2 regions of the Shewanella sp. BJSY2023SW007 genome follow, and region 1 is predicted to be linked to the other one. Evidence: predicted binding sites of a transcription regulator. Region 1 holds the regulator's gene; the other holds the start of a gene.
What was found. Region 1 encodes LexA, which represses DNA repair genes until DNA is damaged. Its sites were predicted from a motif close to TACTGTATNNNNATACAGTA; they were not measured.
Positions count from the first base shown of each region.

Region 1 (16,176 bases):
CAGCAACAGGCAGCCTATCAGCATGACCGTTTGGCTGAAGGCACTCCTGGGCAACAGGCGTTGCCACCAGCGCAGCTTCATTTACGGGCGGCACCATCTGGCACAAACACGTACCCCAGGCCCCAAACCGTTTGGATATAGCGCGGGTTGGCGGGATCCTTTTCAATCAGCCGCCTAAGCCGGGAAACCTGGACATCGATAGAGCGCTCCAACGCCGAATAGTCGCGGCCACGGGCCAGATTCATCAGCTTGTCGCGGGACAAGGGCTCCCTAGGGTGGGTCACCAATACCTTGAGCACGGCAAATTCACCACTGGTGAGGGCGATGGACTCTTCGTTGTGGTACATCTCACGGGTGGCCAGGTTGAGGCTGAACTCGCCGAAGCTGACCATCTCTTCCTGCTGCGAAGGCGCGCCGGGGATCTCCTGCACCTGACGGCGCATTACCGCCTTGATCCGTGCCAGCAATTCTCTGGGGTTGAAGGGTTTTGGCAGATAGTCATCAGCGCCGAGTTCCAGGCCTATGATGCGGTCGACTTCATCGCCCTTGGCGGTCAGCATCACTATTGGCAGTGGGTTGCCCTGTTGTCGCAGGCGGCGACAGATGGACAGGCCATCTTCTCCCGGCAACATAAGGTCGAGCACCAGCAGGTGAAAGTTCTCCCGCTCCAGCAAGCGATCCATTTGCTCGGCATTGGCGGCGCTGCGCACCTGATAGCCTTGTTCCATCAGATAGCGCTCCAACAAGGCCCGCAGCCTCATATCATCATCGACAACCAGAATCTTGGAGGTTTCTTGTCCCATGGGCTATTCCTCGAGTGCCAAGCCTGAAACTGGCACAATAGTATCTGAAAAAGTGGCTAAATATCTTAAATTTAGCCATTTTGATACCAAAAATCACCCGAGACTTTGTAACAGTAGTTGATCTTCTGTTGCACCTCAGTGAGAACGGGCCAAATCGGCGGCCGTGAGGCTGACCCCTTTAATCTGGGCGAAGAGTGACATCCCGGGCTGCAACGCCAGCTCCTCAAGGGCCCAGCGGGTAATATTGGCCCACAGCGGCATACCCGCCAGCCTCAGTCTTAGCTGCACATAGTCGCGGCTGTCGACCCGGCTCACCTCTTCCAGGGTTACCGGCAGGATATTGCGAATACTGCTGCCGCTCGGCACCTGCAGGCACACAGAGACCTGGTTGCTGTGAACCCGCACCCGTATCGGCTTATCCTGTTTGGGTAACAGTTCATTGACCCACAAGCTGTTGCCGTCGGCGAGCTGCAAACGGGTCATGGCATACTCGGGATGACTCTCGGCCACAGTGGCATGCAGCAGCGAGCTTTGCTCCTGAGCACTGAGCCAGGGTCTCAGCTCGTCACTGTCCCACACCTGTTCCAGCGGGCCGCTGAGGACGCAGCGGCCCTTGTCCAGCACCAGCATCTGATCCGCCAGTTGCAGGATCTCATCCAGACTGTGGCTGACATAGATAATCGGCAGCTTAAGTTCGGCGGTGAGCCTCTGTAGGTAGGGCAACAGCTCGCGCTTGCGCGGCAAGTCGAGCGATGCCAGCGGTTCATCCATCAAGAGGATCTCTGGGCGGGTCAGCAAGGCCCGGCCTATGGCGACCCGCTGTTTTTCCCCGCCGGAGAGGGTAAAGGGAAACCGATCGAGCAGCTTCTCCAGCCCCAAGAGTTGCACCACGGTATCAAACTCGCGACTGTCTTTATCCTTGCGGCCATAGTTGAGATTGCCGCGCACCCGATAGTGGGGAAACAGCCTGGCATCCTGAAACACAAAGCCGGCGTTACGCCGCTCAGGTGGCAGGTTGATCTTCTTTTCTTTATGAAACAACCAGCGCTCTCCCAAACGGATCTCACCGGCATCCGGCGTTGCCAAACCGCCGAGAATATTAATCAGTGAGGTCTTACCGGCGCCCGAACGGCCAAAGACGGCGCTGACCCCGGAGAGAGGTAATTCTGTGTCCACATCCAGTAGGGTTTGCCCCAGCTGTTGCCTGATAGCGATTTTCAGCATTGTCCCAGCGTCCTCTGTTGCGCCCGCTTGCTGAGCCATTGGGAAGCTATCAGCGAGGCCAGTGAAATTAATATCGCAATCACGCACAACCTGGCGGCCTCGGCCTCGGCGCCCGGGGTCTCGATAAAGGAGTACATGGCCAAGGGAATGGTGCGGGTTTCACCGGGTATGTTGGAAACAAAGGTAATGGTGGAGCCGAACTCCCCGAGGCTGCGGGCAAAGGCCAGCACCATGCCCGAGACTATGCCGGGCGCGGTCAGCGGCAAGCTGATGGTGAAGAAGACCTTGAGTCGGCCGGCGCCCAAGGTGCGCGCCGCCTGTTCCAGGCGCACATCCACCCCTTCGAGCGCCTGACGAATGGCACGAACCATTAACGGGAATGACACCACCGCGGCCGCCAGCGCGGCGCCGCGCCAACTGAAACTGAAACTGAAGCCAAAAGTGTCATAGAGCCAGCCACCGAGAAAACCGCTGCGGCCCATGGAGACCAGCAACAAATACCCTATGACCACAGGTGGCAGCACCAGTGGCAGGTGGATCAGGCTATCGAGCACAGACTTGCCGGGGAACTCCAGCCGCGCCAGCACCCAGGCACACAAAATACCAAGCGGCAGACTGCAGAGCACAGCCACAGTGGACACCTTGAGACTGAGCAGCAAGGCGGCCACTTCATAGTCGGTCAACAAGCTCAAAGTCAGGATCTCAGTTTACGCCGAAGCCGTATTTGGCAAATACCGCCTTGGCAGCGTCGGACTGCAGGAATTGATAGAAACCTTCAGCGCCTTTGTTGTGCTCTTTACCCACCAGCGCCATGGGATAGCTGATTGGCTTATGAGTCTCTTGGGGGAATACCGCCAGCTGTTTTACCCCTTTGGCAACCTTGGCATCTGTGGAATAGACAATCCCCAGAGATGACTCGCCGCGTTCAACCAACGCCAAGGCGCCGCGAACACTATTGGCTCTGGCCAGCAGAGGTTCGGCCTGTTGCCACAAACCCAAGTTTTCCAGCGCCTGCTTGGCATAGCGACCGGCCGGCACATGATCTGGATCGCCAACCGCCATCCGACTGTTACCCAAAGCCTGTTTGAGATCCCAGGAAGCCGAGATTTCAACCTGGTTCAGCGCACTGCTTTTCGGCGCGATCAGCACCAGAGTGTTACGCAGCAGAGTGACCCGACTATCACTGTCAATGGCCTTGTTTTCATCGAGATAGTCCATCCATTTCTGGTTGGCCGACAGAAACAGCTCGGCGGGCGCACCTTGGGCAATCTGGCGTGCCAGCGTCGAAGAGGACGCAAAAGAGAACACGGTTTCAGTGTTATGCTTGCGGTCATATTCGGCGCCCAGTTCATTCATGGCATTGGTGAGTGAGGCGGCGGCAAAGACGGTGACTTTTTCCTTGGCACTGACGTTAAAGGCCAACAATAACCCCAGAGCCAGGCTCAGGGCTGGACGAAACAGGGACTTCATAACGACTCCTTGGTGAAATGATTACACTATTTGGATACTGCCAACGTTATATACATAGTTATATAACGATAAGCAAGCCTGTGAGCGTCAGTGAGTGATCCCTGTGGTCTTTATCAGCGCAATGAGGGAGAATAACCCTGACACTGATAAGGAATACACCATGGATCTCAAAGCCCTGCTGACTCTCAACAATGCCGATAAACTGTTTGCCAATCCCAAACGCATTGCGCTATTGAAGCAGATACGCATTACCGGCTCCATCAGCCAGGGCGCCAAACAGGCGGGCATCAGTTACAAGGCGGCCTGGGATGCAGTCAACGACATGAATCTGCAGGCCCCTCAGCCTGTGATCAGCAGTGAAAAGGGTGGTAAAGGCGGTGGCGGCGCCAAGTTGACCGAGTTTGGCGAGCGTCTGCTGAAACTCTACGAACTGATGGATCAGATGCAGGACATGGTGCTCAAGGCGCTGTTGGATGCGGCCGTCCCCATGGATAATCTGTTGGATCTGATGGCGCACTTCTCGCTCAAGACCAGCGCCCGCAATCAACTGGCCGGTGAAGTCATTGCGCTCAAGGATGATTCTCTCAATGACAATGTCAGGGTCAAATTGGCCGGCGGGCAGGAGATAGACGCCGCCATCACCCATGCCAGCACTGACAAACTGGGACTGCATATCGGCAAGAAGGTATTGCTGCTGTTCAAGGCTCCCGCCGTCAGCATCCACTCGCTGCAGCAGCCCCTCAGCAGTGGCAACCGCCTCAAAGGCCAGTTATTGCAAATAAAACGCGATACCCAGCGCAGCGAAATTACCCTGGATATCGGCGGCAACGACCGCCTCTACGCTTCGGTATGCAACGACAGCCTTGAGGGCTTGCCATTGGCTCTGGGCGATCATCTGCAGGCCTGCTTCGAGCCGGGGCAGACACTCATCGCCTGTGTAAAATGACAAACAAAGGCATCCTGTTTATCCCATTGGCAAGAAGGCGCACTTGCAAGCACGCCTGAGTTCTGTAAACCTTCTGCATTATTGGCATCGGCGCCTGGCGCCATCAGCAGTTGACCGAATAAATCGATGAAAGCCCATTTGATTACCCGTAAGGGCTGGGAAGCCCTGGACAAAGAACTCAAATATCTGTGGAAGGAATACCGTCCCGAGATCACCCTCAAGGTACAGGAGGCCGCGGCCCAGGGTGACCGCTCCGAAAACGCAGATTACACCTACAACAAACGCTTGCTGCGACAGATAGATCGCCGGATCCGCTATCTGGTTAAACGTCTGGAAGAGCTTAAAATAGTCGACTACTCACCGCAGCAGGAAGGAAAGGTGTTTTTCGGCGCTTGGGTCGAGCTGGAAAACGACCAGGGCACTGTGGTGCGCTACCGGATTGTCGGCAAGGATGAAATAGACACCAAGAAAGGCTATATCACCATAGATTCCCCCATGGCGCGAGCACTCATAGGTAAACAGGTTGATGATGAGGTCCAAGTGCAAACCCCATCCGGGATCAAAGAGTGGTACATCAATGTGATCCAATACCAGGCGTTTGAAACAGATGTGTCAGAATAATCTCAATTTAACAATTTGTTATTGAAAAAAATCCCAGGAAAAAGGTAGACTTCCCCCGTTTGGCTCGAAGAAGTGCAGGGAGATGCCTGCCGGGCCGGACGACTCAGCTTTCAACATAGGAACAAGGAAGTGCAGACTCTCAAAAAATCCGATAAGAGTTATGGCGTAGCCGTGTGCCTTTCAGGCATTTTCGGCATCTTGGGCATACACCATTTTTACTGTGGACGTATTCTGCATGGCCTGTTTGATCTCGGTCTGGCAATAGTAGGTATTACGCTGATTTCGACAGATGATCCTACCTTGGTATTCACCGGAATAGCTGTACTGGCGGTCGATATTATCCACACAGTGATAATCACTTTCATGTTACTCGTGGGAAGCTATAAAGATGGGCAGGGTAGGCTGATCACTTACCCGGGACAAAAGTTAACTTAAGGACAAACAATGACAATCGAAAATGAGCAACTGAGCGACAAGGGTTTCGTACCTACTCTACTGCTGTGCTTCTTCCTGGGCAGCTTCGGCGTGCACCGTTTTTACACAGGTAAAATCGGTACGGGTCTGCTGATGTTACTGACCCTGGGTGGCCTGGGTATTTGGACTCTGATCGACTTTGTTCGTATTGCCATCGGTAGTTTCCGTGATGCCGAAGGCCGCCAGATCAAAGCAGCCTGATCCCTGGATGCCAGTGGCTGGAGCCACTGGCATCCTTACTCACTCCTTAGAAAGTACTCTTCCCTTACGTAACATCTCTTCCGCTTCCAGACGCTCCTGCTCCCTTTGTGCCTGAGTGGTACACCTTCTTATCGGCATCCTCGAACCTGTCACTGTGACTTTTTCACAGCGATAACCATCACTGCGATCGACTTCTGCTTGAGCCGGCTGCGTTTCATCAGTACTACTACAGGCTCCCAAACACAACACCATAACCGCCGCGGAAACACATCCTTTCATTTACTTTTTCCTGTAAAATTCTGCTGTCATTGCCAAGCTACACAATTAATCGACAAGCAACAATTGCGCTGCATTTCACCAACAAAGGCAAAGATACAAATTGGCGCCATTGAACTGCGGCCAAAGCGTCTAATATTCCGGCTATGGCGCATCAGCTCTGAGCCTTGAAACCAAAACCAAAGATCATCTATTTAACATAAGTTGCACTTCAAACTGATATAGATACAAAGTGTCACATGGCAAAACTAAAATCTGCATGATGACAATTTCGTCAAAGAGGAACCTTATGACCCGCTTACTGATATTATTGCTGTGGCTGTTACCTATCGGGATCATGGCAGCCCCCTTTTCCGGTGAGTTGCTGATAGACAAGACCTGTCCGCTGTTTCAATCGAAGAACAAGGGCACTAATCCCGGGCAGCTTTACAGCAGCCCAGGGCAGAGGCTGGAGATAGTTGAACGCCTTGGTCACAACACGCCCACCTGGTTCAGGGTCAAGACCTCAGCCACACAATCACCTCTGCGTTGGATTGCCGCCGACTGTGGCCAACTGCAAACAGGTGTGTTGCCCACGGAATCTCAAACCGATAACGCCTGTAACCTGGCCGATAAATACGATAGTCATCTACTGGCTCTGTCGTGGCAAAACGCCTTTTGTGAGTCAAAAGGTTCCAGCAAACCCGAATGTCGCAGCCAAAGCGCCGACCGCTTTGATGCCAGTCATTTCAGCTTGCACGGCTTATGGCCAAATAAGCGCTCTTGCGGCATCAGCTATGGCTATTGCGGCAAGGTCAAACACAAGCCCGATGACTTCTGCAACTATCCCACCATTGAGTTAAGCAAAGCTGTATCCCGGCGCCTGGCTCAGATGATGCCCAGTCACGCCTACGGCAGTTGCCTGGAGCGGCACGAATGGTGGAAACACGGCAGTTGCCGGGATGAAAATGCCGAAGCCTACTTTTCATTGGCACTCAGACTGACCACAGAGGTGAACCAGGCAACGCCTCTGCTCAACCTACTGCAACAAAACATCGGCGCCAAGATAGCGACCGATTCTTTAAGACAAGCGTTTCAACAGAGCTTTGGCCCTTCGAGCGAGCACAAGCTGAGTCTTAAATGTCACCGGGGAATGTTAACCGAAATTCAACTCAGCCTTCCCGAAAAGATAAATGACAGCGACCTGAAGACTCTGTTGCTACAGGCACCCAGAATTGCTCCCGGCAACTGTGGTAGCCAGATCCGCATCGATGCGGCCAACTGAGAGAAATTAGAGCGCCATAGTCAGGCGAATAATACTGAACACTGCCCCCTGGGGGTCGTTGAGCACCGCAAAGCGCCCCACATTGGGAATATCTGTGGGTGGCACACAAACCTTGCCGCCCAATTCAGCCGCCCGACAAGCCATCAGATCACAGTCATCAACACTGAAATAGATCATCCAGTGGGGCGGCACGTCACCCCACTGCTCTGTCATTTGCAGCATTCCACCAATGCCTTCATCACAGCTGTCGCTATTGAGAAACCATTCTGTATATTCAAAATCAACAGCATTCTCACTGCGACGCATCTGCCAGTTGAACACCTTGGGATAAAAGATCTTAGCCTCTTCGGGTTGTCGACAGGCGAGCTCAACCCAGCAAAGAGTGTTGGCTTCCCACTTACGCCCGGCACCGGGATGTTCGACGCCCTGCCAAACCGAAAAATGGGCCCCTTCGGGATCGGTAAATAGCGCCATCTTACCGGCGCAGCCAACCTCGTGGGGGCCCATCAGAAGCTGGCCTCCAGCGGAGCTGATGGCCTCGATACAGTGATTAATATCCTCCACCGCAAAGTAAACCGCCCAGTGACTGGGAACCCCCTGCTGCTGTAATTCAGTAGGCAATTGGTAAATGGCGCCTATATCTTCATGCGCCTGCTTCAACATAGTATAGGCGCCTTCCGGCATGGGAATATCTTCAGCTTGCCAACCAAAGAGTCGACAATAAAAGTGCTTGGCACTGTTCCAGTCCTGCGTCCCCAGCTCTACCCAACAGGGCTCGCCATGTCTGTATGCTGTAATCTTCATTATCCGGTTCCCATTTCTGTGTTGCGCAGTGGAGGCTGATGAAGCCGGTTCCATTTACGTTAAACACTAATAGAAATTATACCAGGCTGTATAGAAAATATACGATGGCAATGCCGAATTGAGAATATATGGATTTGACGATGTATAGAGGAAAAAAGCCGTAGTCTGTTGGTTAGCATAAACTTTCCCTGTCACTCTTCCCTATGCAACACAATCTGCCAACCAACAAACTACGACGGAACAATGAGATGCAAAATCTCAAACATAAAAAGGATGCAGGGCAATGGACACAATCCCTTTATGAAGAGGTAATACTGGCTTATCCCGGGTAGGATAACTGTCAGACAAATCCCAAGAGAGTTTGTCACCATTCCTAAAGCGGCGCTATTTAGACTCAGAAGGTTCAAAATGACCAGCCCCCTTTGAGAAAGGTACGGCCTTTCAGTTTATTGGCTTGTACAGATAGAAAAACGAGACCTACACCTGTGCAACCTAAATGGTCATAGGCTACAGATAACGCTCAGAGCAAAAACGAATATTGATTCATAAGCTACTGGGAGCAAATATTAACTATGACGAAACTTGGAGCGGGTGATGGGAATCGAACCCACGTATGCAGCTTGGGAAGCTGCCGTTCTACCATTGAACTACACCCGCACAAAACACTCGGCGTGGACGATATAAATTACTGACTTTTATAGTCTTGTCAAGAAGCCGCTCTTTCATTTCTTTGAAAAAGAGAGCAGCTTCTCGCTTCATGAATACTTAGGCAGGATACCAGCCATGGCCAACAGATGGCAGGCTGCCGTGAGTAATCCAAACAGCACCACTATGGCTATCAAAGGTGTCCCCCCCGGCACACGAAAGCCCTGGCTATCGGCGAATTGTTGTCTTGAGCGCCAAGCCATCAAGGCCGGCACTATAACGGCCCATACCGTAGCCGCCAAGGCAGCAAAGCCGATAGCAACCAGGAAGCCATCGGGAAACAACATACCCAACAAAGTCGGAGGCAGAAAAGTCACCAAGGCGGTCTTGGCCCTGCCGCTGCGACTGTCGTCAAAACCAAACAGATCTGCCAGATAATCAAACAAGCCCAGGGTTACTCCCAGGAATGAAGACGCCACCGCCAGATTGGCAAACAGAGTGAGCATGGTGTTGAGCAGCGAGTTATCCATCACCTTGGACAAGGCGCCGACCAATACCCCCATATTGCCACCCTGAGCAATAATAGCGCCGAATTCGCCGCGGGAAATATTCCCCATGGTAGCCACCAACCAACACAGGTAGATAGCCAAGGCAATAAAGGTACCAACAAAAATCGCCTTGATAATGGTGCCCGGTTGCTTGCCGTAGTATTTCACCAGCGACGGCACATTGCCATGATAGCCAAAACTCGCCAGGCCAAAAGGAATGGCCGCCCACAGATATGAGCCATAAGAGTTCTCACCATCAGGTAGTAACAACTTGCTGGTGTCTATGCCGATCAGCAGATTGCCTATCGCCAGAAAGAAGCTGATGATCATCCCGCCCAGCATTATAGTGGTGATGCGATCCACTGCCTTGGTGCTGATAAGCACCACCAGTGCCAACACCAGGGCAAACACCAAGGCGGCAAAGCTCTGCGGCAGGCTGATATCCATACCTTCCAGGCTGTGATTAACTATAGAACCGCCGCCACTGATATAGGCGTAAGTGAGGATATAGAGCACGAAGGTTATCGAGGCGCCGTTAAGCACCCGCCAGAACTGCCCCAAAGTTTCCTTGGTGAGGGTGTCAAAGCTGGCGCCCGGCTCAAAATGCAGGTTGGTTTCCAGCAGCAGCAGCCCGGACATGAACATGCAAAACCACACCCCCAACAACATAAGCACAGAGTAGCCAAACCACATGCCGGCGCCTTCTACCGGCAGCGAAAACATACCTGCACCGACTGTGGTCCCGGCGATGATCATGGCGCCGCCCAGCAAAGACGCCTTGGCAGGCGCCGCATTCATATGATTGGCCATCAGGCCTCCTGTTCGGCGGCGACGCTGTCAACTATGGTTTGCTTGACCTGAGGACGCAGTAGCTGGTTGGCATAATCTCGGGTTCGCTCTATATCATGGCGGATATCTTCCTTGGTGAGATACCCAAGCTCTTTGAGCTTGATGCTCACAATGCCATAGAGTTTTTTGTCGTAAAACTCGGGGGCAGTAATCCCATGCAGCGCGCCCAGACGACTGGCCAACTTGTGGCTTTCGCGCTCCAAGTCGCCACGCTCAATACCCGGGTGAGCGGCCAGCAAGTTAAAGATGATGGCATAACGCTGAAGAGTTTCGCTCATGGTTTCGGCCAGCAGCGCCAGCGGATTGATCCCGGCTTCCAACACTCGGAAACCATCGGCTTCTTCGGCCACCAAACCTTTGACAATGAAACGATCCAGCAGTTGATCGGCATAGGCACTGACATCGGCCTTACCCATAAACAGTTCGGCCTGCAGCAGAGGGTAGAAATCCTCAAGCACCGCCTGCATCTGAGCTCGGCTGCACTGCTCTTGACGCACCAAGCAGCTGGCCAGCAAAGCAGGCACCATAAACAAGTGAATAATGTTGTTGCGATAGTAAGTCATGGTTACCGCAATCGACTCGTCGATTGAGATAATATCACCCAGTGCATCTTCCTGAACCGTAAACTTATTCAGCTCCAGACCTTGTTGCAGCAATTGCTTACCGTCACCTTCGGCCACCGAGATGTACTGGGTGTAAGGAACTTCCTTGAGCAGATCCAGATACAGGTCCAACTGACGTTCCAACTGGCTTCGCTCCAGCGCATTCTGCTCTGATGACAAGAGTACCAGGCTGGTAAGCGTCACGGCGCTGGCTGCTGCGGCATCGTTGATATGGGTCATCACTCGATTGGCCAGAGTATTGACAGCCGGAGTCAACCAGCTGGGTTTCTGCTCGGGATCGGCCGCCACTTCTTCGCGCCAGTTGGGTGCCGCTTCACTGAGGAAGTTCTGCAGGGTCACAGGTTCACCAAAGTTAACATAACCCTGACCAAAATTACCCAGCTTACGCAAGGCGCCAACCACCTGCCAGACAGATTCTTTTTGCTTCTTCTTGCCGCTGAGTTCTTTGTGATAAGTTGCCACTTCCATAACATGGTCATAACCCAGGTACACAGGCACCAAAGTCACCGGCCGCTCAATACCCCGCAACACAGAGTTGACTGTCATCGCCAGCATCCCTGTCTTTGGCGACAGCAGCCGCCCGGTACGGGAGCGACCACCTTCGGTGAAGTACTCGACCGAATAGCCTTTGGCAAACAACTGATCCAGATACTCACGGAACACTGCGGTATAGAGTTTATTCCCGTTGAAACTTCGGCGGATAAAGAAAGCACCACCACGACGGAATATAGGTCCGGCAGGCCAGAAGTTCAGGTTGATACCGGCGGCTATGTGGGGCGGAACCATACCCTGAAAATAGAGAATATAGGAGAGCAGCAGGTAATCCATATGACTGCGGTGGCAAGGTACATAAACTATCTCATGACCATCATGGTGCAACTGGCGTATCTGCTCGGCACCCTTAATGTTGATCCCCTTGTAGAGCTTGTTCCATAACCAAGTGAGGATCCGCTGGGCAATACGCACCAGGCTGTCTGAATAGTGGGCTGCAATCTCATCGAGATATTCCTCCGCCATCTCCCTGGCCCTGGCCTCAGGGATCTTCTTGGCTGCAGCCTCCTCCTTAATTGCCTTCTTAAGCGTTTCCGAACGTAACAATTCATTGAACAACGCCTGACGATTAGGCAGTAATGGCCCTGTCATCACCTTGCGTTGCCGGCGAAAATGCACCCTGGCCACCCGAGACAACTTATGGGCAATAGCCTTGTCGGTTCCATGTTCATCGGCCATCAGCCGCAGCGATACCGCATTGGAAAACTGCACAAAGTTGTCACGTCCCAGGAACAGGATCATCAGAAACTTGCGCAGCCAAGTGGGATTTTCCCGCTCAAATACGGCGGCGCGCATGCTGTCATCTTCCTTGCCCGGAGTGCGGCCCCAATAGAGGCTCACGGGCACCAATTGAATATCCAATTCAGGATTGACCTGATGCAGGTTCAACAGCGAAGTGAAACAGCTGAGAAAAGGTTTATTGCTCTTACGCTTACCGAACAGGGGCTTGGCACCTTCCAGGCAGACGACTCTGGGGACGGTAATATCATCAACCTTGAGCGTCTCATAAGGGCAAGGCAAACCAAACTTACGGGTAACTTCCGCCAACGCCGCGATATCACTGACAGACTCCGTCTTCATCACGTAGGCCATCGGCTTGGCGAGATCCAGGTTCAAATCTGCGAAAGGATCCTGAGGCACCACAGTGGTATGCACCAGCTTGCTTTGGAGCCAGCGAAGGGATTTAAACCAGAATGAATCTTGTTTGGACATGTTTTTCAGTGTCTGAGCCACAATCAATAGCCCAATAGAATACCAGAACTTCCTGAACCTTAGCTAGGGAAGGTGCGAACCGGCCCCGACGACTCCTCTGGCAAATGCCTTGAACTCCCCATTGATGCGTAAGCCAGGCCGTCCAAATCTGCCACAGGTTGAAACATTTACCCTTCCCCTAAACGTTTCAATTTTGGTTAATACTTGCACTGATCAAAATACTGTATATACTAACAGGTACTGTATGAAAAAACAGGAATCATCATGAGACCACTGACACCGCGCCAGGCACAGATTCTGGAACTGATTAAACGCAATATAGCCGACACCGGCATGCCACCAACCCGGGCCGAAATTGCTACCCGGTTAGGCTTTAAGAGTGCCAATGCCGCCGAGGAACACCTCAAGGCGCTGGCCAAGAAAGGCTGTATTGAGATCATACCAGGCACCTCTCGCGGCATTCGTCTACCTCATGATGAACAAGCCGAGTCAGAAACCGGCCTCCCGCTAATAGGTCAGGTCGCCGCCGGTGAACCTATACTGGCACAGGAGCATGTGGAACAGTATTACCAGGTCGACCCTAGTATGTTCCATCCCAGTGCCGACTTCCTGCTGCGGGTGCGCGGCGACAGCATGAAGAATATAGGCATTCTCGAAGGTGATCTCCTGGCGGTTCACAAGGTACAGGAAGCCCGTAACGGTCAAGTCGTGGTGGCCAGGGTTGAAGATGATGTAACGGTAAAACGTTTTGAAAAGAAAGGTAATGTGGTTTATCTACATGCCGAGAACGAGGCTTACTCCCCAATCAAAGTCGACCTGACTTTTCAGCCGTTGACCATTGAAGGACTGGCGGTAGGGATAATACGCAATGGAGACTGGCTATGAGTATAATGACAGGCAACGCCCCAAGACACCCAGGCCTGTGGACAGACACCAGTATTGCCGGCAATCAGCCTTGGCAACATACAGGTATCTCCAGCTTGGCCAGCCATAGCCAGGGACGTCAGGAGTTATTGCGCCTCTGCCCTCAATTGGCGCAACTGAGCCAACAGGGGCGCTGGATTGTCTTGATTAACGCCCCGGCCAGCATAGGTTACAAGGAAACCTTAGCAAGGGCCGGTGTCAGAATGGATAGAGTGCTCTTGGTGCGCACCAAGGATGAAGTTGAAGCCTTGTGGGCAACAGAAAGAGCCCTGACCAACGGCACCTCCAGTGCAGTGATCAGTTGGATAGACAGCCTGGATGCCCGTGATAACCGCCGATTGCAGCTGGTCGCCCGTAACGCCAGAGCCATGGGCGTAGTGCTGGAAACAGGACGGCAGGCGAAAGAGATAGATAACCGCCTCAACGAACTTACCCGCTCCATCCATTGATGGTGTGTTTAAAAGGCCATTCTAGAATGGCCTTTATTCTGCGCCTTTTTGGTGCAATACCTTTCCTTAGTAAATCGACGCAAACCCGCGCTGGTCAGCCTCTCACGCAGAATTCACCTCTGGATTAACAGGCGCTTTTTTTTCATATAGTTAGAAAACATCGTGATCTTGATCAATATTTAATCTACAAGTAATGTAGGAACAACGATTGTGTTATCTCCATGCAATTCGTCGTAGGTTGACCGTCCCATTTCGATTCATAGCGAGTGGTGCCGTCGCCGGAAATGCTGAGTATATTCAGCGGTAAGTGCAACAGTGGTTACCACCTGTATACCTAGAGCTAAGTGAAACCGCCGCCGCACTTTGAAGTCATCGTTGCTTTTTTGGGAACTGAAGAGTTTGCATAGAGCAAAGACTTACTGTGTGACTCTTCTTTGTAGTTGCGAATGCAATTGACAGAGGAGATGTCTTGTGAAGCAATGGCTGTGTGTTTTGCTGACCTTGTTGTGCGTCAGCTTGTTGTCTCCAGGTGCTCAGGCAGATATGCCCTTGAATATGACTCAAGGGGTAACTGAGATCAGTGGCAAGGTGTATCACCTGCACATGATCATTCTATATATTTGCTGCGCCATAGGTTTGGTCGTATTCGGCGTGATGATCTACGCCATGATCAACCATAGAAAATCTAAAGGGGCAGTCGCGTCCCAATTCCATGAAAGTACCAAGGTAGAAATTGCCTGGACGCTTATCCCCTTCTTAATCCTAATCCTAATGGCGATCCCCGCAACCCAAACGCTGATTGCCATGGAGGATACCAGTGATGCCGACCTGACGGTCAAGATCACCGGCTCGCAATGGAAATGGCACTACAGCTATTTCGGCGAAGACATCGACTTCTTCAGCATATTGGCAACGCCGAGATCCCAGATAGAAGGCCAGGAAGCCAAGGGCGAGCACTACCTGCTTGAAGTCGACAAGCCTTTGGTATTGCCCATCAATCGCAAAGTCCGATTCTTGATGACCTCAGATGATGTGATCCACTCCTGGTGGGTGCCCGCCTTTGCTGTCAAAAAAGATGCCAACCCCGGCTTTATCAACGAGGCCTGGACCCGGATAGACAAGCCGGGGATCTACCGCGGCCAATGTGCCGAGCTTTGCGGTAAAGACCACGGCTTTATGCCGATTGTGGTGCAGGTACTGGCAGAAGAGGAGTTCGACGCCTGGATAGCAGAGCAGAAACAAGCCGCGGCTACGGCTGCCGAAGAAGCTCAGGCAGCCCTCAGTGAGACCATGAGCCATGATGAGGCCATGGCGCTTGGCGAACAGATCTATATGGCGCGCTGCGCCGCCTGTCATCAGCCCAACGGCGCCGGACTTCAAGGGGTATTCCCTGGGCTCAAGGGCAGTGCTATTGCCATAGGCCCAATAGCTGCCCATCTGGACATAGTGATCCATGGCAAGACAGGCACCGCCATGCAGGCCTTCGGCAAACAGATTACCGCCAAGGAACTGGCCGCTGTGGTGACCTATGAGCGTAATGCCTGGGGCAATAACACAGGCGACACAGTGCAAGCCGCCGACGTCAATAACCACGGGCAGTAGGGGGAGAAGATGAACTCATTCAGTCAAGATGCGAAAGCCGGTGTTCAGGAAATCACTGAGCAGGAACACCAGCATCATCACGCCCCCAAGGGGATCATGCGCTGGTTGCTGACCACCAACCATAAAGATATAGGCACACTCTATCTCTGGTTCAGCTTCATCATGTTCCTGATAGGGGGCGCCATGGCCATGGTGATCCGTGCTGAGTTATTCCAACCCGGATTGCAACTGGTCGAACCCAACTTCTTTAACCAAATGACCACAGTTCATGGCCTTATCATGGTTTTTGGCGCCGTGATGCCGGCCTTTACCGGTCTGGCCAACTGGTTGATCCCCATGATGATAGGTGCGCCGGATATGGCGCTGCCGCGGATGAACAACTGGAGCTTCTGGATTTTGCCCTTCGCCTTCCTGATCCTGCTTAGCTCATTGTTTATGGAAGGTGGCGGCCCCAATTTTGGCTGGACCTTCTATGCCCCATTGTCGACAACTTATAGCGCCGACAGCACAGCCTTGTTTGTTTTTTCAATACATATCATGGGGATAAGCTCAATCATGGGGGCGATCAACGTGATAGTCACCATAGTGAATCTGCGCGCACCTGGCATGAACTGGATGAAGCTGCCCCTGTTCGTCTGGACCTGGCTTATCACCGCTTTCCTTCTGATAGCCGTCATGCCGGTATTGGC
Region 1 covers NZ_JBKORL010000078.1:85,505-101,680, forward strand. Annotated here, with positions in the region: gene envZ (two-component system sensor histidine kinase EnvZ) at 1-81, opposite strand, end outside; gene ompR (two-component system response regulator OmpR) at 78-803, opposite strand; gene modC (molybdenum ABC transporter ATP-binding protein ModC) at 939-2,027, opposite strand; gene modB (molybdate ABC transporter permease subunit) at 2,021-2,713, opposite strand; gene modA (molybdate ABC transporter substrate-binding protein) at 2,730-3,497, opposite strand; gene ACMHXE_RS13255 (TOBE domain-containing protein) at 3,658-4,443, shown strand; gene greB (transcription elongation factor GreB) at 4,570-5,064, shown strand; gene ACMHXE_RS13265 (hypothetical protein) at 5,236-5,499, shown strand; gene ACMHXE_RS13270 (TM2 domain-containing protein) at 5,509-5,739, shown strand; gene ACMHXE_RS13275 (hypothetical protein) at 5,779-6,018, opposite strand; gene ACMHXE_RS13280 (ribonuclease T2 family protein) at 6,305-7,279, shown strand; gene ACMHXE_RS13285 (VOC family protein) at 7,286-8,083, opposite strand; tRNA gene ACMHXE_RS13290 (tRNA-Gly) at 8,667-8,740, opposite strand; gene mtr (tryptophan permease) at 8,839-10,086, opposite strand; gene plsB (glycerol-3-phosphate 1-O-acyltransferase PlsB) at 10,086-12,512, opposite strand; gene lexA (transcriptional repressor LexA) at 12,777-13,397, shown strand; gene ACMHXE_RS13310 (cell division inhibitor SulA) at 13,394-13,885, shown strand; partial or broken gene coxB (cytochrome c oxidase subunit II) at 14,357-15,478, shown strand; gene ctaD (cytochrome c oxidase subunit I) at 15,497-16,176, shown strand, end outside.

Region 2 (16,176 bases), on a different contig from region 1:
AGTTTCGCGCCCGGCCCTGGTTTTATCTGCAAACCGGAATACTGAATCCCTTTCTATATTATCTGGTACTGTTCAAAGCCTATGATCTCTTGCCGGCGCAGCAGGCGCTGTCGCTGAACTACACCTGGGCGGTACTGCTGCCACTGCTTGCCGCCCCCATGTTGCAGCAAAAGCTGCAACTCAGCGACATGCTGGCGGCCATCACCGGCTACTTTGGAGTATTGGTAATCGCCACCGGCGGTAACCTGTTATCGATGGACTTTGAAAACCCCTTCGGTATCCTGCTGGCACTCTCCAGTACCCTGCTCTGGTGCTTATATTGGATCATTAATACCAAAGACAAGGGCGATGCCATTGTCAGCCTATTGCTGAGTTTTTTGGTGAGTCTACCGCTAATAACCATCACCCTGCTGGCAACAGAAAGTCTGCCCTCTTTGCATTGGCAAGCGCTAGGGGCCGGTATCTATGTGGGGCTGTTTGAAATGGGCGTTACCTTTGTGCTCTGGCTAATGGCACTGAGAACCACAGAGCGAGCAGCCAGCATCACCAACCTGGTGTTTCTGACGCCACTCCTGTCCATGGTGTTTATTGCGCTGATATTGAAAGAAGCCATCACACTGGCGACTCTGGTCGGCATGGGACTTATCCTGTCAGCACTCTTGATACAGAAAGTACTGAAACCCAAGGCGCCGAAAGTGAAGCTAGTGTGATACGCCATATTCAGCCATTGTTGAAGGGCAATGAAGATTCTCGGCCTCATCTGTGCAGCTCGCCTAATGTTGGAAATTGGTGATGGCCCTATGATGATGGCCCAATACCCAGGAATCGCCTCGTACAGTAAGCGCTGGGTGAACTGGCGCCTAGGTAATGCCGTAGAAGGAGCTTTTTAGCCCAACAGTTCCGTTACCCCAAGAACCGATAGCCGAATGCATTTCTGTAAACTAATCCAAACTGTAAATTTAGAAAGCCAAATCCAACTGCTGTATAGTTTCCTCTGCCGATGAGTGGCTGTCATCCTGGCTGACCAGGCCGGCAGCTACCCCCAGCAGGCGGATGCCACGACCGTTGGCTCTTTGCAATGCCTGGGTCAGCAAGTCATCCAGCAGACGCACAGATAACTCATTCGAGCGGGTTTCTATAGTGGTCTGTTTAAAGTCACTAAACTTGAGTTTGACCACCAGCTTTTGAATTTGCCTGTCTTTGGCTCCGCGCTCCAAACGGCGGGCCAACTCCTGAACCAACTGTGGCATCACCTGACGACACTGAGCCAGAGTATGGATATCCTCTGCCAGCGTGGTCTCTACCCCGACCGATTTACGTTCTCGGTTAATAGTCAACTCCCGTTCGTCTATCCCCTGAGCCCTTTCATAAAGTAAGGTTCCAAACTTCCCAAACCGCTGCTGCAATATGGCCAGAGGCACCTTTTGCACATCCGCACAGGTATGCAGCCCCATATCAGCCAGCTTCTGGGCGGTGACCTTACCGACACCGGGGATCTTGATAAGCGGCAGGGTTTTAACAAACTCAGGCAGCGCCTGTGGCGTTATCACATATTGACCGTTGGGCTTGTTGAGATCCGAGGCCACCTTGGCGAGAAACTTGACCGGGGCGATACCCGCAGAGGCTGTCAGGCCGGTTTCCGCCAGGATATCGGCGCGAATCGCTTCGGCAATTAGGGTGGCCGAGCCTTGGCATAACGAGCTATCGGATACATCCAGGTAGGCTTCATCCAGCGACAGAGGTTCAATCAGTGAGGTATACCGGGCAAAGATGGCCCGGATCTCTGCCGAGACCTCCTTGTAGACAGACATGCGTCCGGGGATAAGCAGCAGATCCGGGCAAAGCTTTAACGCATAGGCTGAGGCCATGGCAGAGCGAACGCCGAATTTACGCGCCTCATAATTGCAGGTGCTTATCACCCCGCGTCTGTCACTGCTGCCACCTACGGCCAGAGGTCGGCCACGATATTCTGGAAAATCACGCATCTCCACTGCGGCAAAATAGCAGTCCATGTCGATATGTATGATCTTTCTCAAGCTTACTTTCCGGATCTCAAAGGGCTCGGTCGAGCCGGACACAAACAGAGTACTGTATATAAACACAGTTAACAAGCCAGGATAACGTAAAGGTATTTCAATCGGGAGCAAAAAAGGAGAGCCTGGGCTCTCCTTTATGGATTTAAAGCTCGTCTTAATCTATGCGGAACTGACCTATGTTGCGCCCCAGAGCCGTGGCCAACTGTTGAAATGCCCGCATCTTTTGTGACAATTCTTCGCTGGCGCTCAGGGATTCATCGGAGCGGCCACGAACATTTTCAATATTGCAGGCCACTTCTTCGGCCACCACAGCCTGCTGGCCTATAGCCGCTGTGATCTCCATGGTTTGCAACTGGATGGCATCCACTGCCGCGGTGATTTCTGTCAATGCTCGCTCCACTTCCAGAGTCAGGCTTTGGCCCTGGTTGGCCTCCCTGACTCCGGCTTCCATCACCTGTTCGGCTTGCTGTGCCTGTTGCTGCAGAGTCTGGATAATGCCCTGAATATTGGTCGTCGAGTCCTGGGTGCGGGATGCCAGGGTGCGCACCTCATCGGCAACAACCGCAAAGCCCCTTCCCTGCTCCCCGGCGCGGGCCGCTTCAATGGCGGCGTTGAGTGCCAGCAGATTGGTTTGCTCGGCAATGGCGCGGATCACACTGAGCACCTCGCCTATCTCCTCCGAGCTGCTTCTGAGCGCCCGAATAACCCCGGCAGCCTGGTTGACCTGTGTGGAAAGTGAGTGCATTCCCTGACTGGCCTGCTGCACCACATTTGCGCCGTTTCTGGACTGCAACAGTGCCGTCTCGGCAAACTCGGCGGCTCGTTGGGCGTTGGTCGCCATCTCCTGGCTTGTGTGGGCCATTTCGGTAGCAGCTGTAGCCACCGAGGCAATTTCCTGTTTCTGGGCACTGACAGAGGCCAGTGCGTTGTCACACACCTCAGCCGCGGCGGCAACCCCATTATCCACCCGACCACTGAGCTCACGGGTTTCCAGCAACAGACTCTGCACCTTGGCGGCAAAACGATTGAATGCTGCGCCAAGACGCCCAAGTTCATCGGTGCGGTTGATTTCAATGCGGCGTGACAAGTCGCCCTCACCCTCGGCGATATCTTCCATGGTGTGCAGCAGGCTATTGAGATTACGCCGAAACGGCAGCATCATCAGGAAAACGGTTAACGCCACCAGTAAAATAATCCCCACTGAAACCAGGCTGGTTTGCCAAAGGCTTTGCTTCACAGGAGCCTGAAACACTTCATTGGGCAACATGAACCCCAAATACCAGCGCACCTTGGGATAATCACCGCGAATGGCAATATAGCTCACTCGCTGCAACTCTCCCTGATAAGTGACTTCGGCGATACCGGCATCCCGGGTTTGCATTTCACGTTTCAGTTCACTAAAGCCCTGATTGTCACCGCTGAGATTGTCAATAACGGCCGCATCAGAGCCGGCGGGGAACGTTTGATTAAAACCCGGGAAGTACACCAACTTTCCCTGCTCAGTCATCAAAAATGCCTGACCTTCGCCCCGGTATTTGATTGGCGCCAGCAGATTTTTACCTATGGTATCGATGAGAATATCCATACCACCTATGCCTATAAGGCGACCATTGGCATCCTTGACTACTGTCTTGACCGTGGCCGAGATTGAGCCGTCGTTGGCATCCACAGCCGGATCGCCGACAAACAAACCATTTTTGGCTATCGCCTCCTGCCACCAGGGACGTTTGTTGGTGTAGTAGTCGGGATCGCCATCGTAACGACCATTGAGATCAAAGTACTCGAAAGTATTGGCCGAGCCAAAAAACACCGACTTGATCTCCTTGTCCTGCTCGGAGAAAAAGTGGAAATAATCAACCAGCTGTTGATAACCGGGATCGAGACTGAGATCTGAGCCACGGCTATGGTATTTGGCAAACCAGTTATTGATGGCAGGGTTAGCAAAGACAGAGTGAATAATCTGCCCCTTGGCGTAGAAGTAGTTGCCGATTTCATTTGCCTTGAGGGTGATCAGCGCCGATATGTCCTGATCTATGCGGGCACGGGTATCGTCGCTGCTGCTCTTAACCATCACTGCGGCCACTATAGACAACAACAGCGCCAGGGCACCGGCGATAGCCAATACAAGTTGCAAACTGAGGGAACGTCTTATCTGCTCCATTGCGAGTCCTATTTGTTATATTTTTATTTAAGGAAACCAGCAATGTATCAGAATCCGTTAACAAGTTTGACTATTAAATGACAAGAAACAATATAATTTTCTATGTAAACAATCGCCCGCACCAAACCGAAGCGATTCAGTATCTTATTACCAACTTAAGTGCATTCAACCAACACCAGATAGCAAAAGAGCCGCAATAGCGGCTCCTGTGGTGACGGCTTTAATACCATTACATCTTGGACTGGATATAATTCTGTAGTCCAACCTTGCCAATAAGGCCCAGTTGCTTCTCCAACCAATACATATGGTCGTCTTCCGTTTCTTCAAGTAATAGCTCCAATAACTCCCGGCTCTGATAGTCCTTGAGTTGTTCACACAGGGTGATGGCTTCTCTCAGATTGGCGGCAACCTTGTATTCATATTGCAAGTCGTTGTGCAGCATCTCCTGCACATTCTTACCTATGGTGAGGGCATCGCGACTGGCAACATCCGGAGTGCCTTCCAGAAACAGGATCCGTGCAATCAACTTGGCGGCATGCTCTCTTTCATCATCCGACTCATGTTTAATACGCTCATAGAGCTCATTTAGCCCCCAGTCTTCATACATATGAGCATGTACGAAATACTGATCCATTGCCGACAGTTCCCCGGTCAGCAGCTTATTGAGCACATCTATGACTTGCTGATGGCCTTTCATATCTGTCTCCTTATTCTGTCTCAATCTGTGATTGCAGATAGTTAGCCAGTCCGGTCAGGCCTATCAGCTCAAACTGAGCTTCCAGCCAATCCAGATGTTCCTCTTCATCTTCCAGTAGATCCTCGAGGATATCGCGACTGACATAATCACGTTCAATCTCACACAGGGCAATGGCATCACGCAGCACAGTCAGTTGTTCTTCCAGCATCTGTTTGTCACAGGCCAGCATCTCTTCGCTGTGTTCACCTATACGCAGCTTGTCCAACTGTTGCAAGTTGGGCAGGCCTTCGAGAAACAACACCCGCTCGATAAGCTTATCGGCGTGTTTCATATCCTGAATCGATTTCTTGTAGGCTTTATGGTTGAGTCCTTCCAGGCCCCAGTTCTTGAACATGCGGGCATGAAGGAAGTACTGATTGATGGCTGTCAGCTCGCAGGTCAACACCTTGTTGAGCTGGGAAACCACTTTGGGATGACCTTTCATTATCTCGTCCTTTAGCTTTGATTAAACTTGATCCAAGTCAAGTTTTTCCAGCCTAGCCTAAAGTAGAGGGTATTACAAATTAACCTTTAATTTCACCAGCTTACAAAAGATAATCATTATCATATTGACTAAGGTTAGCAAGCCGATTTTGTGTTCAAGTGATTAAAAAAGCTCGATATCATCTTCTATCTCTGGTCTCTGTAGCTTGCCTTCCGCCAGCAGTTGCCCATAAAACGCTACTTGGTTACGGCCATTGCCTTTAACAAAATACAGTGCATTGTCAGCCTGATTGAGCAAGGTGCCGGGATCAACTCGGGGATCGATTCCCACAATGCCCATAGAGATGCGGATCCCGCCTAAACGCTCTTGCTGCAATTGAGCCAAATTCTGGGTGAACTCCTGACACAATTCGATAAGCGCCCTGCGGCTTCGCGGTGCCGGCAAAATAACAAACTCATCACCGCCGAAACGAAACATAAGATCCTGGGGATTAAACACCTGCTTCATCAGCGCCGAAACCTGCAACAAGACTTCATCGCCATAGAGATGACCAAAGGTATCGTTGATTTTCTTGAAGTAATCTATATCGAAGATACAGATCCACAGCTTGAGCTCCTCGTCGGCATCCTGACTTGCCTGCGCTTGTTCCTGCAGGAGGTCACAGGCAATCTCTACCGAACTGTAAAGCTGTGGCAAAAAAGCCTTGCGGTTTAATAAATTGGTCAGGCTGTCAGTTTCGCTCTCCACCACTATGTGAAAATAGTTCTCATAGACCTTGGCGAAACCTCTGAGTAGAACCCTGTCTTGCTCAGTCAATAAAGGCGCGCTGACCAAGAGCACCTTGGTGAGTTTATCATTGATGATGATGGGAACGGCCAACTCCTGATGCAGACCGTTGGAGAAACAGATCTCCCTTTGCTGTTCGATACAGAGTTTGACCGACACCGCCAAGCTGGCGCTACTGACATTGCGCTGGCCATCCAGGCCCCCTTTACGCTTGGTGAGCTTATCCACATCCAGGATACACACCTCATCTATACTGAGCATTTGCGATACTGTGGACACCAGGCTCTCAGCCAGCGAATCCAACTGCCGCTGCTCGGTCAACTGTACCACTGAATCGAGAATAGCTTCCGGCTCCCGGCTCATGGGCATATCTCCTCTACAGACCGCTTTGCCACTGAGTGTAGTACAGGAGAAAATGACGAGGGCGATGAATGAAGAAAGGGCCTCCGAAGAGGCCCTTTTTCAAATAATTCTATCTTTGGTTAAACGCTCGCGCCGGGCTTCTTCAGCCGCTTCACGGGCCTTGCGTTTATCGCAAGGTTCATCACAATCGCAGGCCTTTTCTATACCCAAGACCCCGAGGCCACCACAACTGCCCTGCACCGCCTTGCGCTTGATTAAATAGCCCACAGACATCAGCAGGAAAAACGCCAGCAGTATCACAAAGGCTGCAATAAAAGTACTCATAAAGGCTCCAATTACTCTAGTGAACGAAGGCTTTAAACGCAGAGCTATAGTATACCTTAAACCCTTCGTCCTGTTTTTCAATCAGCATGATGGCCAGCTTCTCTTCTTCAGCTAAGGCCAGTGATGCTTCTGTGCCCATCACCATCATGGCAGTGGCAAAACCATCAGCCGTCATGCAGTCAGGGTGCAACACAGTGACAGAGGCCAATCTGTGCTCGACCGGAAAGCCACTGCGGGGATCGATAATATGAGTAAAGCGCTGTCCGTCTTCCTCATAATAGTTGCGATAATCGCCCGAGGTAGCCATGGCCATGGTGCCAGGCTCTATCACCTGTTGCACTGCCCGGCCATTCTCCGCCGGCTGCTCTATCGCCACCCGCCAGGGTTTGCCATCGCCTTTGCTTCCCTTAACGCTAATCTCACCGCCAATCTCCACCAGATAACCTTTGGGCTGATACTTATCCAGCAAACGAGCCACTTTATCGACCCCGAATCCTTTGGCTATGGATGACAAGTCCACATAGACGCTGGACTGACTCTTGCTGAGCTTATCCCCTTCTATTTGAATGGCATCTATCCCCATTCGTACCTTGGCCTCGGCTATCTGCTCGGCAGAAGGCACTTCCAGAGGCCGTTTGTCCGGGCCAAAGCCCCACAGGTTGACCAAGGGCCCCAGGGTAATATCGAGCGCGCCATCGGTGAGCTGATATAACCTGATACCTTCACGAATATTGGTAATAGTATCAGCAGAAACGGCCAGGCTCTGGCCTTGCTTGAGCTGATTGAAACGTGAAAGCTCGGAGTCGGGTCTGTAGGTGGACATCTGGTCGTTCACCTGCTCCAGCGCCATATCGATTTCAGCCTGTAATAGCTGGGCATCCGGCAAGCGCTCACTGTTGACCACTTTAATATGATAAGTGGTGCCCATAGTGCTTCCGGAAAGTGCTATCACATCATCCTGACTGCTGCACCCAGAAACAAAAAAGGCCAATCCCATAAGGACCAGCCAATTTGCCAGCGTTGTAAACTTAGCGGTCTTGAACTGCATACTATGAATTTCCCTTACAAACTGGCACTGCCAAAAGGCAGTGCCAGGGAATGAACTAATGCTTAGCCACCGAAGTCATCCAGGAGGATGTTTTCATCTTCAACGCCAAGATCTTTCAGCATAGCAATTACCGCTGCGTTCATCATTGGAGGTCCACACATGTAGAACTCGCAATCTTCAGGGGCTTCGTGCGACTTGAGGTAATTCTCATAGAGCACGTTGTGAATGAAGCCTGTGTAGCCATCCCAGTTGTCCTCAGGCTGAGGATCGGACAAGGCCACATGCCAGACAAAGTTATCATTCTCTGCCGCCAGGCCATCGAAATCTTCAACATAGAACATTTCGCGCTTGGAACGGGCACCGTACCAGAAACTCATCTTACGCTTGGACTTAAGACGCTTGAGCTGGTCGAAGATATGAGAACGCATAGGCGCCATACCTGCACCACCACCGATAAAGACCATTTCAGCATCGGTATCTTTGGCAAAGAACTCACCGAATGGGCCGGAGATAGTGACTTTATCACCTGGCTTGAGACTCCAGATGTAAGACGACATCTTACCACAAGGCAGGCTCAAATTCCGTGGTGGAGGCGTAGCAATCCGCACGTTCAGCATGATAATGCCGAACTCTTCCGGATAGTTTGCCATAGAGTATGCACGAATGGTTTCTTCATCAACCTTGGATTCGAGGTTGAAGAAACCAAAGTGTTCCCAGTCACCACGATACTCTGCTGGAATATCGAAGTCTTTATACTTCACATGGTGAGCCGGGGCTTCAATCTGAATATAACCACCGGCACGGAAAGGTACTGACTCGCCATCGGGGATCTGTAGCTTGAGCTCTTTAATGAAGGTTGCCTTGTTATCGTTGGAGATAACAGTACATTCCCATTTCTTGATGCCGAAGATCTCTTCATCCAGCTCAATTTCCATATCTGACTTGACGTTAACCTGACAAGACAGTCGGCACCCCTTACGGGCATCACCCTTGCTGATATGATCCAGTTCGGTTGGCAGAATATCGCCGCCACCGGACTTAACGTTGACACGACACTGACCACAAGAGCCACCGCCACCACAGGCTGATGACACGAAGATACCGTTGTTGGCCAAAACGCCCAGCAACTTGCCACCGGCAGCAGTGGTGATTGCCTTCTCTGGGTCACCGTTGATGCCAATAGTAATATCACCGCTGGAGACCAACTTGGATTTGGCGAACAGGATCACCAGTACCAGGATCAGAACTATCGCGGTAAACATACTCACACCGAGGTAAACCTCGAGTGGAGTAGACTTAAAAATACCAAGAATATCCATTAACTTATCCTTAGAGGTTCAATTTCGGAAGCCGCTTGGTGCCCCTTAAAGGGACACACCAGAGAACGACATGAAACCTAAGGCCATCAGACCCGCAGTGATAAAGGTAATACCCAGACCACGCAGACCATTAGGCACATCAGCATACTTCAGCTTCTCACGGATACCGGCCAACAGGACGATAGCTAATGCCCAGCCAAAACCGGAACCGAAACCGAACACCAGGCTCTCACCCAGGTTGTAGTCACGTTCAACCATGAAAGATACCGCACCGAAAATCGCACAGTTTACTGTGATCAGCGGCAGGAAGATCCCCAAGGCGTTGTACAGTGGCGGGAAGTACTTATCCAGAGCCATTTCCAGGATCTGAACCAAAGCTGCGATAACACCGATAAAGGTAATGAACTTAAGGAAGCTCAGATCGGCATCCGGGACACCAGCCCAAGCCAGTGCGCCAGGAGCCAGAATACCTTGATAGATTATCTGGTTAACAGGTACTGAAATGGTCAGCACCACAATAACCGCAACCCCAAGCCCCATGGCCGTCTTCACTTTCTTGGAAACGGCCAGGAAGGTACACATCCCCAGGAAGAAGGCCAGTGCCATGTTTTCGATGAAAACAGAGCGAATTAACAAACTGATATAATGTTCCATCGCGCTTACCCTTTTGCTTCTACTTGCTCTGGCTTATAAGTGCGGATTATCCAAATCAGAATACCGATCAGGAAGAAGGCACTTGGCGGCAGCAGTAACAGGCCGTTGGGCTGATACCAGCCACCGTCTGATACTTTGGAAAGTATCTCGACGCCAAACAACGAACCGTTACCAAAGAGTTCACGGACAAAACCAACACTCATCAGTACCAGACCATAACCCAGGCCGTTACCTATACCATCCATAAAGCTCATCAGCGGTGGGGTCTTCATCGCATAGGCCTCGGCGCGGCCCATCACGATACAGTTGGTAATAATCAAACCAACGAATACCGACAGCTGCTTGGCGATGTCATAGGCGTATGCCTGCAGTACCTGATCCACCACTATTACCAGCGAGGCAATAATGGTCATCTGTACGATAATCCGAACACTGGCAGGAATATGGTTACGTATGATGGAGATAAACAGGTTGGAAAACGCGGTTACCGCCGTCAATGCTATGGTCATCACCAATGCGGTTTCCAGCTTACTGGTTACCGCCAGGGCACTACACACCCCGAGGATCTGCAGCGCAATAGGGTTATTGCTGACTATAGGTCCAGTGAGAACCTGTTTGAGTTCTTTACTATCGGCCATTAGCTCAATCCTCCATTGCGTGCTTTTTCAATAAAGCGAGCAAAACCTTCCTCGCCCAGCCAGAATGTCAGCGAATGCTGAACACCATTACTGGTCAAAGTTGCACCAGACAAGGCATCAACACCATGAGCTGACTCGGCAACGGCTGGGTTTTTGGTCACGGTAATAGCTATGTTGCCCTGCTCATCAAACAGCTTCTTACCCTGCCATTTGGCTTTCCAGCTTGGGTTTTCAACTTCACCGCCAAGTCCAGGGGTTTCACCTTGGTTGTAATACACCAGGTTCTGGATGGTATTCATGTCCGGTTCCAAAGCCAGGAAGGCGTACATGGTTGACCACAGACCATAGCCATGAACCGGCAGGATCACGCTGGTCACTTTACCGGCATCATCACGCACCAGATAAACCACGGCGTTTTTGGCGATCCGCTTAACCGAAGCTATGTCATGCTCAGGCACCACTGAGGTGGCAGGATCGCGAGAGGCTTTCTGTTGATCATAGGTATCGCCGTTGATATCTGTGACTTCGTCACCGGTTTTCAGCTCGATAACCTTGGCTTCAACATACTTCTTGTAAGTTTCCAGAACCACATCTTTGCTGACCTTGCCGGATTTGGTATCGATCAGGTTGGCGGCTTCCAGAATAAACTTCTGCTTATCCAGCAGTTTGTTTTCCTGCTGGGTTGGCTTGAGCAATACCGCTGCAGTCGATACGAAAATCGAGCAGACAAGACACAGGCCAACGACAACAAATAGCGTTCTTCCGAACGAATCCTTATTACTAGCCACGAGCAATCCTCCGCTTGATGTTTGCCTGGACTACAAAATGGTCAAACAGTGGCGCAAACAGGTTGGCAAACAGAATCGCCAGCATCATGCCCTCAGGGAATGCAGGGTTGATGACACGGATAAATACTGCCATAGCACCTATCAGGATACCGTAAGCCCATTTGGCCTGGTTGGTGAAGGAAGCCGACACTGGGTCAGTGGCCATAAACATCATACCGAAGGCAAAACCACCCAGTACCAGGTGCCAGTACCAAGGCATGGCAAACATATGGTTGGTTTCAGAACCGACCAGGTTCAGCAGCAGAGAGACGGCAATCATACCTACCATCACGCCGCCGACGATGCGCCAGGAAGCGATACGGGTATAGATGATAACCAGACCACCGAGCAGAATAGCCAGGGTAGAAACTTCACCGACGGAACCAGGAATAAAGCCAAAGAAGGCGTCCCACCAGTTCTGGTTGAAGGCGTAGTCCAGAGTACCTGAAGCCGCTTGACTCAGCGCTGTGGCGCCGGAGAAACCGTCAGCAACGACCCAAGAAGTGTCACCGGACATATTCAGCGGATAGGCAAAGAACAGGAAAGCACGACCGGCCAGTGCAGGGTTGAGGAAGTTACGTCCGGTACCACCGAACACTTCCTTGGCCACGACCACACCAAAGGTGATACCCAGTGCCACCATCCACAATGGGATAGTTGCCGGCAAGGTCAAGGCAAACAGTACTGAGGTTACGAAGAAACCCTCGTTGACTTCATGGCCACGAACCGAGGCGAACAGCACTTCCCAAATACCACCAACCGCGAAGGTCACTGCATATATAGGCAAGAAGAAGCAGGCGCCATACCACATCAAGGTGGCCCAGCCGGAATCGGCAGTCAGTTGAGTACCGAAGAGCTCAAACAGCCCCACCTGCCAAACATCGGGAGTACCGAAACCAGCGGCCAGGGCGATTTGTGCCTGTAGACCCACGTTGTACATCCCGACAAACATGGCGGGGAAAGTACAGGCCCAAACGGTAATCATCATGCGTTTCAGATCCAGGTTATCGCGCACATGGGTCTTGCCCTTGTTCACTTTACCCGGGGTGTAAAAAATGGTCGCTGCGGCTTCATAGAGCGCATACCACTTCTCGTATTTACCGCCCTTTTCAAATTGCGGTTCAATACGCTCAAGAAAATCTTTCAAGCTCATAAGCCTTCCCTCTCGACGGTCTCCAAGCAGTCACGCAGGTATGAACCATAGTCATACTTACCGGGACATACGAAAGTACACAGTGCCAGGTCTTCCTCATCCAGCTCCAGCGCACCCAATGCCACGGCGCCATCGGTATCACCGGAGAGCAGATCGCGCAGCAACATAGTGGGCAGAATATCCAGAGGCATCACCCGCTCATAGTTGCCAATAGGCACCATGGCCCGCTCGGAACCACCGGTACTGCTGGTCATATTGAACAGTCGGGAAGGACTCAAGTGCCCCAGGAAGGCACGGGTAATGGAGTATTTATCGGATCCGGGCATCACCCAACCGAAGAACTCTTTCTCGGTCCCCTCTTCAATCAGGGTCAACTGCTGGAAGTAGCGTCCCATATAAGCATGAGGACCTATTGCTGTACGGCCGTTAAGCACAGAACCTGAGATAACCCGAACTTGGCCATCGGCTTCGTCTTGGGTCAGGGCCTGAGTGCTGGCACCCAGCAGAGTACGCACCAAGCGAGGGTTCTTGGCTTTGGGGCCTGTGATGGCCACTATGCGCTGGTTGTTCAATTCACCTGAGGTAAACAGCTGACCTATCGCGATGACGTCCTGATAACCCAGGTACCATACGCTGCGACGGGCAGAGGCAGGCATCAAGAAGTGGATATGAGTCCCAGGCAGACCCGCCGGATGGGGGCCGGCAAACTCTTCCACTTGGGCATTACCCGCTGGAATGTCTGCTCCTGGTGCTTTACAGACGAAGACTTTGTCTGTCAGTCGGGCCAGTACTTTCAGGCCGTTGACGAAATCGTCTTTATGCTCAGCGATAACAACTTGAGGATCGCCCGCCAGTGGCTGGGTGTCCATGGCTGTCACGAAGATAGCCGCTGCTGTCGCATCCACTGCCGGCACCTTACTGAAAGGACGGGTGCGCAATGCGGTCCACATACCTGATTCAATCAGATTATCGCGAACCTGCTGCGGTTCCAGAGTATCCAGAGCCTGGACATCATACTTGGCAAAAGAGACGGCTTCGTCCCCTTCTATCTCTATGACGACCGACTGCAGAACACGTTTGGCGCCGCGGTTGATTTCTAATATTGTGCCACTGGCCAAAGCCGTATATTTAACGCCAGGATTCTTTTTATCCTCAAAAATCACCTGACCTTTTTGCACTTTATCGCCCACTTTGATCTTCATCGTCGGACGTAAGCCAATATACTCTTCACCCAAAGTAGCTACGTGTTTAATGGCTGGGCCATCATGGATAACTTGCTTTGGTCCGCCTGCTAGAGGCAAATCCAATCCTTTCTTAATTGTAATCATATCCACATGCACTACGTTTTGAAGGAAAGACAATGCGCCGCGTTCCTGCTAACCCCCGACTCTCACACAAAAAAATCGAGCGTTGAGCTAGCGCAGATTTATCACAGAAATGCGATCGCAATCACGCTGGTCGCGCGCATTTTACCCCAATTGCAACGCTATCGCCACGAAAATTGTAGTGTTTTAACCTGCTTTCAAAGTGACCAAGAGAGAATTGAGCCAAACGAGTTAACCAGAGATAGCGACAAGTAGGCAAAAGGCAGGATTTTGTCCTGACGCACAAAGTTATACCTTTAATTTTTAAAGAAATAATAGACTAAATAGTCAAAAATACTTATTTCATCTTCAGGGCCTTGCCGGGGAGGCTCTGCTTCAAAATTTCATTCGGTAGCCCAGCTGTAAACGTCGGCCAACACTTGCCAATAAACCACTGTCATCTTCACGTAACGGACTAGCGTCATCAAGCAGATCCTCAGCGCGAAAATAGAGCTGATGTTTTGAGTTGAAGTCATAACTCAGCAGCAGATCCAGCTGCATGCTGTCTTTTGCCGTCTCCTGAGGGCTAAGACTTGCCACTTCTGAACGATAAATTCCCTGAGCCTTGGCCTTAAAGCCGTCCCACTCCAACCCAACATGGAGACTCAAGGCATGCTCGGGCAACCAGGGCAACTGTTCATCTGCCATCAGGCAAGGTCCGCTCAGCATAAGGCAACCCGAGTGCAGCGCCTTGGCTTGGGTGTAATGGTACTTGAGCCCCATGGGCCAATTGACACTACCTGAGTCCAGGCGGTAGTCGAGCGCCAGTTCGACGCCTTTGACATCGACTTCTCCGAGATTGTATTGATTGAGGCGCAGCGCTGGGTCACAGAAGCTATTTGCCGTGCAATCAAAATGCAGATTATCGAAGTCTCGCTGGTACAGGCTCAGTGCACTTTTCAGCCTACCTGATTCAAAGCGGCCACCCAGTTCATATTGCCAGGCTTGCTGGGAGCGTTGCCCCTGGTTGCCGGGGCTCGCCGCCGCCCAAGCTCTGCCGACACTGATGAACAGGCTCAGTGCCTCCCCGCGCCAACTAAGCTTTGCCGTGGGTAACCATTCACTTTCGGAGAAATCCGCGGCTGAAAGCGGCACGGTTTCGCTACTGCGCTCCAAGCTGACATCTTCATAGCCGACGCCGAGCTCCAGAGTCACAGCCGACCAGTTGAGCTCAGCCGTCACCGCCGAGCTCCAAACACTGGCCTTGTCATCAATCCTGATACTCAGACTCTGCGCAGTATCACTCAGTCGTCCACCCTGCCACAGCCAACTCCCCAGGCCGGGTGCCAGCTCGGCCTTGTCTCTGTGCCAACGGGCACTGTAACTCACCTTGTGACGACCATATTGAGTAATGGCCTGAGTCTGGATCCCCATAGCCTCGAAGTCATCATCACGGCGAAAGTCGACCAATGAAACCGCGCCGATAGCAGCGGCATCCAAGGCCGCCAGTTGCTCAAGCGCGTCACCTTGAATAAAGGCGCCATCGGCAAAACTCATCTGCAACTGCGAGCTGTGATGGCTATGGTAGTAAAGCTCGGTAAACACCCGGGAGCCGGCGGTAGGCTCAACGCGGTGTGACAGCTGATATCTGTGGCTGCGGCTCTTGAGTCTATCCTGCGTGGCAGCGCCATACAACAGCTCAGGGTTCAGTTGCCAATCGGCAGGCGTCAGCCCCATTCCCGGTAAAAACTGTCGCTGCTGTGAATATTGATACTTAAATTCAGTATGTTGCCGACTGCGGGCACCCGGCAAGCTGTTGGCCGCTATCTTGAAAAGGACCTTGGTCTGGCTGTCATCTTGCCCCAGCTCAGCGCTTCTCGGTTCTTGCCAGGGTTGCTGGCGCCTGTGGCTCGCCTGCAGCAATACCTTATAGTCATCGGCATCAATCAGACCGCGGCCCTCGGCGCCCCAACCTTTATCCTCATTGCCCTGAAGCCGCAAACTGTTGCCCGGAGTATCATGCAACCCCAGGCTTTGGGTTTCCAAAACACCAAAACTGCCGCTACCACCATAGAGCAAGCTACCGGCGGCATTGGCCGAGCTGGCAACCAGGGTATCGGGATCCGGCAGTTGCCACAGATAAGGCGCAGAATAAGGCGCCGGCGCCAGATTGACCCTGTCTTCGATAATCGCTATTCCGGAATGGCCGCTACCACCGGCGCCGCGAATACTGAAACTGCCAGGCAAGGTTGGGATAAGCTCGCCACCGGCGGTCAGTTGCCGCTCGGCCGAGTCATAGTACATGGCATTGATTGCTGCAGTCTCAAAAGCCGGATGGTCAGCAACCAAAGATTCGGAAGCGTGCGCCCACTGCCCGGCCAA
Region 2 covers NZ_JBKORL010000096.1:9,705-25,880, reverse strand. Annotated here, with positions in the region: gene ACMHXE_RS16770 (DMT family transporter) at 1-710, shown strand, start outside; gene dinB (DNA polymerase IV) at 960-2,036, opposite strand; gene ACMHXE_RS16760 (methyl-accepting chemotaxis protein) at 2,191-4,197, opposite strand; gene bfr (bacterioferritin) at 4,427-4,894, opposite strand; gene bfr (bacterioferritin) at 4,905-5,378, opposite strand; gene ACMHXE_RS16745 (GGDEF domain-containing protein) at 5,541-6,527, opposite strand; gene nqrM ((Na+)-NQR maturation NqrM) at 6,627-6,851, opposite strand; gene ACMHXE_RS16735 (FAD:protein FMN transferase) at 6,868-7,899, opposite strand; gene nqrF (NADH:ubiquinone reductase (Na(+)-transporting) subunit F) at 7,962-9,218, opposite strand; gene nqrE (NADH:ubiquinone reductase (Na(+)-transporting) subunit E) at 9,264-9,872, opposite strand; gene ACMHXE_RS16720 (NADH:ubiquinone reductase (Na(+)-transporting) subunit D) at 9,878-10,510, opposite strand; gene ACMHXE_RS16715 (Na(+)-translocating NADH-quinone reductase subunit C) at 10,510-11,298, opposite strand; gene ACMHXE_RS16710 (NADH:ubiquinone reductase (Na(+)-transporting) subunit B) at 11,291-12,490, opposite strand; gene ACMHXE_RS16705 (Na(+)-translocating NADH-quinone reductase subunit A) at 12,487-13,818, opposite strand; gene ACMHXE_RS16700 (TonB-dependent receptor domain-containing protein) at 14,191-16,176, opposite strand, start outside.
Region 2: the regulator LexA is predicted to act here: its motif matches at 2,087-2,106, upstream of dinB (DNA polymerase IV).